2 regions of the Thauera sp. WB-2 genome follow, and region 2 is predicted to be linked to the other one. Evidence: predicted binding sites of a transcription regulator. Region 2 holds the regulator's gene; the other holds the start of a gene.
What was found. Region 2 encodes sigma-54, which starts transcription at its own class of promoters, with help from an activator protein. Its sites were predicted from a motif close to TGGCACGCTTNCTGCTNA; they were not measured.

Region 1 (2,379 bases), 1.9 Mb from region 2:
CGCGCGGCTCGGGCAGGTGCACACCTCGCCCTGGTTGAAGGCGAACAGCACCAGGCCCTCGATCGCCTTGTCGAGGAAGGCGTCGTCCTTGTCCATGACGTCGGCGAAGAAGACATTGGGCGACTTGCCGCCCAACTCGAGCGTGGCCGGGATCAGGTTGTTGGCGGCGGCCTGGGCGATCACGCGGCCGGTGGAGGTCGAGCCGGTGAAGGCGATCTTGGCGATGCGCTTGCTGGTGGCGAGCGGCATGCCGGCCTCGCGGCCGTAGCCATTGACGATGTTGAGCACGCCCGGCGGCAGCAGGTCGGCGATCAGCTCCATCAGCACCAGGATCGAGATCGGGGTCGATTCGGCCGGCTTGAGCACCACGCAGTTGCCCGCACCCAGCGCCGGCGCCAGCTTCCACGCCGCCATCAGGATGGGGAAGTTCCACGGGATGATCTGGCCGACCACGCCCAGCGGCTCGTGGATGTGGTAGGCCATGGTGTTCTCGTCGATCTCCGAGATACCGCCTTCCTGCGAACGCAGGCAGCCTGCGAAGTAGCGGAAGTGGTCAACCGCGAGCGGGATGTCGGCGTTGAGCGTCTCGCGGATCGGCTTGCCGTTATCGACGGTCTCGGCGTAGGCGAGCAGTTCGAGGTTGGCCTCGAGGCGGTCGGCGATCTTGAGCAGGATGTTGGAGCGGGTGGTGGCGTCGGTCTTGCCCCACTTCGGGAAGGCGGCGTGCGCGGCGTCGAGGGCGAGCTCGATGTCCTCGGCGGTGGAGCGGGCCGCCTGGGTGTACTTCTGACCGGTGACCGGGGTAACCACGTCGAAATACTGTCCCTTGACCGGGGCCACCCACTTGCCGCCGATGAAATTGTCGTAACGGGACTTGAATTGAACCTTGGCGTCGGCTTGGCCGGGCAGTGCATACAGCATGGTACGGTCTCCTCAATCTTGAACGTGTGCGGGCGGGTTGCCTCGAGGGGTCCTAAGCAGGCCTCGTGCCAGCTATTTAACACCCATAAAATCAGCAGCTTGAGCGGTCTTTTAGGTTTTTATGTGTTCATGATGTACAACTAAAACTGCCCGGACTGCTCCAAATGCTCCATAAATGCGGGCAATTTATGGAGCAGTCCGATACAGCGCTCAGAAGAACAGGATGCCACCCAGCGAGATCGTCCGCGTCTTCAGGTCGCCCGGGAAGATGTCGCTGCCCTCGCCTTTCTCCTGGTTGTATTCGCCCACGAGCGTGATGTACTTGTTCAGGCTGTGGTAGACACCCACGGTGGCCGAGCGGAACTTGTTGGTGTCGGCAAGCAGTCCGCCACGGTCGCGGTTCTCGCCGAAGTTGAGGCCGAACTTGGTCTTGCCGACGGTGTAGGTGCCCTGCAGGAAGTAGCCCTTGCCATCGGTCTTGGCAAACGGCGAGAAGTACATTGCGCCGACCGTCGACAAGCCCAGGCCGCTGGCATCGAAGCCGTAGGCCACGGCCTCGAAGGCGCCAATGCCGACCTTCGCCCCCAGTTCGAAGCCGCTGGCGTTGAAGCTGCCGGTGCCGCTGGTGCGCTGGTGGACTGCACCCAGCCAGACCGAGCCCTTCGCCGTGCCCGCCTCCCAGTCATAGTTCGCCATGGCCTGGAAGCCAGGGTCCTTGGTCTCGCTGCCGGCGAACTTGTTGGGATCGAAGATCCCGAACGAGGCCGACAACCCGCCCTTGGTCGGCGTGGTGTAGGTGATCTGCGGCTGGAAGCCGGTGTACATGTAGCCGTGGCCGATCATGCCGAAGGTGGTGTTGAACGGCGTCGAGGCGTAGCTGTTGCCGCCGAGGCCGAGCAAGGTCATGTCGGAGAGGATGATCTTCTGCCCGAACAGTCCGATGTCGCGGCCGAACTTGATCGTGCCCCACTCGGCATTGCCGAACTGGAAGTACAGGTTGCGGGTGTCGATCTGGGTGAAGGGGCTGTCGCAGCCCGTAGCCCCGCCACACCCCGGATCGCTCGGCAGGCCGACGACGTCGGACTTGTCGTTGATGCCCGGCGCGAAGCCGACATGGGCCTTGATGTCGAGCCCGTCGACCTTGGTGGTGAACACGAAGTTGATCCAGCCCGGCAGCAGGCCGTTGGTGAGCGCCGAGTTGGTGGTCTTGACCCCGCCCGACTCTGCGCTGCGGTGCGAGTAGAAGCCGTTGATGGTGCCGTTGATGTCGAGCGTGGCATCGCCCTGCGAAAAACTCACCGCATGGGCCGGCCCCATGCCAAGCGCCAGCAAGGCCCCGGTCAGCAGGCTCAGGCGCTTGCCTCCGGTGGCACGCAGGCCCTTGCGCGTCGTCGTGTTATCCATTGTTTCCTCCTCGAGAGTGGTGATCTTGTCGTTTGCACTGCAGGGCCGGGGCAA
Region 2 (2,379 bases):
TGCGCCCGTGCGGAATCGCAATGCCCTGGCCGAGGCCAGTGGAGCCGAGGCGCTCCCTCGCGAACAGGCTGTCGAACACGGTGCTGCGCCCGATGCCCTGATTGTTTTCGAACAGCAGGCCCGCCTGCTCGAAGACGCGCTTCTTGCTGCTCGCGTCGAGGTCGACCACCACATTGGACAGTGGCAGGAGTTGGGATATCAGGCTCATTCGCTGGAGGGTTCGCGCAATATCGCAGGCATTCCGGTCGCAGGGTGCGACCGGCCGTCCCGGGGCATGCTGGCGCCGCGTCTTGGAAACGGGCGCATTATAACCATACCCCGGACGTGGGGCTGAAACGAAAGCGTCAGGCTTCGGGGGCCTGGTGCTTGATCGTCTCGTGGTTGTGGTCGGCCAGTTTCTGCTTGTACTTCTGCACCTGGCGGTCGAGCTTGTCGGTCATCGCGTCGATGGCCGCGTACAGGTCGGCATCATCGCTTTCGACGAAGATGTCCTTGCCGCGCACGTGCAGGGTGACCTCGGCCTTCTGCTTGAGCTTCTCGACCGAGAGGATCACCGCGACACTGGTGACGTTGTCGAAGTGACGGATGACGCGATCAAGCTTGGAGGTGACGTAGTCGCGAATGGCCGGAGTGACTTCGACGTGGCGCCCGGTGATGTTGAGATTCATGTTGACTCCTGTTTTTGTCAGATGGATTTGCGCAGGCTGACCGGCGGGATATTGAGGGATTCGCGATACTTGGCGATCGTGCGCCGTGCGACCACGATACCCTGCTGGCCAAGGACTTCGGCAATCTTGGCGTCGGACAGCGGCTTCTTGCTGTCCTCGGCGTCAACCAGTTGGCGAATCAGCGCGCGAATCGCCGTAGACGAGGCCGCTCCACCGGTGTCGGTGGCGACGTGACTACCGAAGAAATACTTGAGTTCGAACACCCCGCGCGGACTCGCCATGTACTTCTGCGTGGTCACGCGCGACACGGTGGACTCGTGCAGCTCGAGTTGGTCCGCGATCTCCCGGAGGGTGAGTGGCCGCATTGCCACCTCCCCATGATCGAAGAACTGCCTCTGCTGGTCAACGATGGCCTGGGACACCCGGAGGATGGTGTCGAAGCGCTGCTGCACGTTCTTGATCAGCCAGCGTGCCTCCTGCAACTGTCCGCTCAGGCCGCCACCCTGGCCGCGGTTCTGCTGCAGCAGGCTGGCATACAGGCGGTTGATGCGCAGACGCGGCATTGCCTCCTGGTTCAGGCTGACCGTCCACCGCCCGCGCAGCTTGCGTACGACCACATCCGGCAGTACGTAGCGCGTCTCGGCGTTCGAGTAACGCGAGCCGGGGTGGGGATCGAGGCTGCAGATCAGGGCATGGGCGGCGCGCAGGGCCTCGTCGTCGCAGCCGGTCAGCTTCTTGAGCTTGACGAAGTTGCGCTCGGCGAGCAGCTCGAGGTGCTTGTCGACGATCTCGAGCGCGAGCGTGCGCGTCGCCGAAGCCGGCAGGGTACGGAGCTGCAGCGACAGGCATTCGCTGGGGCTGCGCGCGCCGATGCCTGCGGGCTCGAGGTTCTGTACGTGGCGCAGCGCGATGCTCAGGTCATCGACATCGACGTCGGCGTCGTCCGGAAGCAGTTCGAGGAGCTCATCGAGCGGCTGGTGAAGGTAGCCGTCGTCATCCAAGGCTTCGATGATGAAGCGCACGAGGGCGCGGTCGCGGTCTGACAGCGGCGACAGCGACACCTGCTGGTCGAGGTGTTCACGCAGGGAGACGCCGGCCGCCTGCAGTTCCTGGTAATCGACGTCGTCGTCGTCCTCGCTGCGGCTCGATGCGCCGCTGCCGACATTGGACCAGTCCATGCCTTCGTCGGCGCTGCCATGGTCGGCATGGTCGCCGGCGTCGCTGTCCGTAGCGCTGGCTGGCGCCTCGGGGGTGTTCGCCTGTTGCTGTCTGGCCTCGTGTTCGGGGGGGCTGCCCGGTGGAAGCGGTGGTACGAACTCGACACCGTCGCCGTCGCTGCGCTCGAGCATCGGGTTCTCGAGCAGGAAGCGCTCGATCTCCTGGTTCAGCTCGATGGTCGACAGCTGCAGCAGCTTGATCGACTGCTGCAGCTGCGGCGTCAGGGTAAGGTGCTGGGAGAGCTTGAGCTGGAGGCTTGGTTTCATCGCTGTCGACGCGCGCGCGGATTCACAGGCGGAAATGCTCGCCCAGGTAAACCTGGCGCACCCTTTCGTTGTCGATGATCTCGGCCGGTTCGCCGCTTGCCAGTACCCGGCCCTCGCTGATGATGTACGCACGATCGCAGATGCCGAGCGTCTCGCGCACGTTGTGGTCTGTGATCAGCACGCCGATGCCGCGCTCCTTGAGGAAGCGGATGATCTTCTGGATGTCG

Region 1: adh (aldehyde dehydrogenase) is a predicted target of sigma-54. The motif match lies at 975-992, and genes of this name have one in related genera.

The regions. Positions count from the first base shown of each region.
Region 1 is NZ_CP088935.1:1,437,110-1,439,488, reverse strand. It holds gene adh (aldehyde dehydrogenase) at 1-921, opposite strand, end outside; gene LQF09_RS06555 (porin) at 1,132-2,325, opposite strand.
Region 2 is NZ_CP088935.1:3,840,623-3,843,001, reverse strand. It holds gene ptsN (PTS IIA-like nitrogen regulatory protein PtsN) at 1-208, opposite strand, end outside; gene hpf (ribosome hibernation-promoting factor, HPF/YfiA family) at 345-668, opposite strand; gene LQF09_RS17520 (RNA polymerase factor sigma-54) at 686-2,152, opposite strand; gene lptB (LPS export ABC transporter ATP-binding protein) at 2,175-2,379, opposite strand, start outside.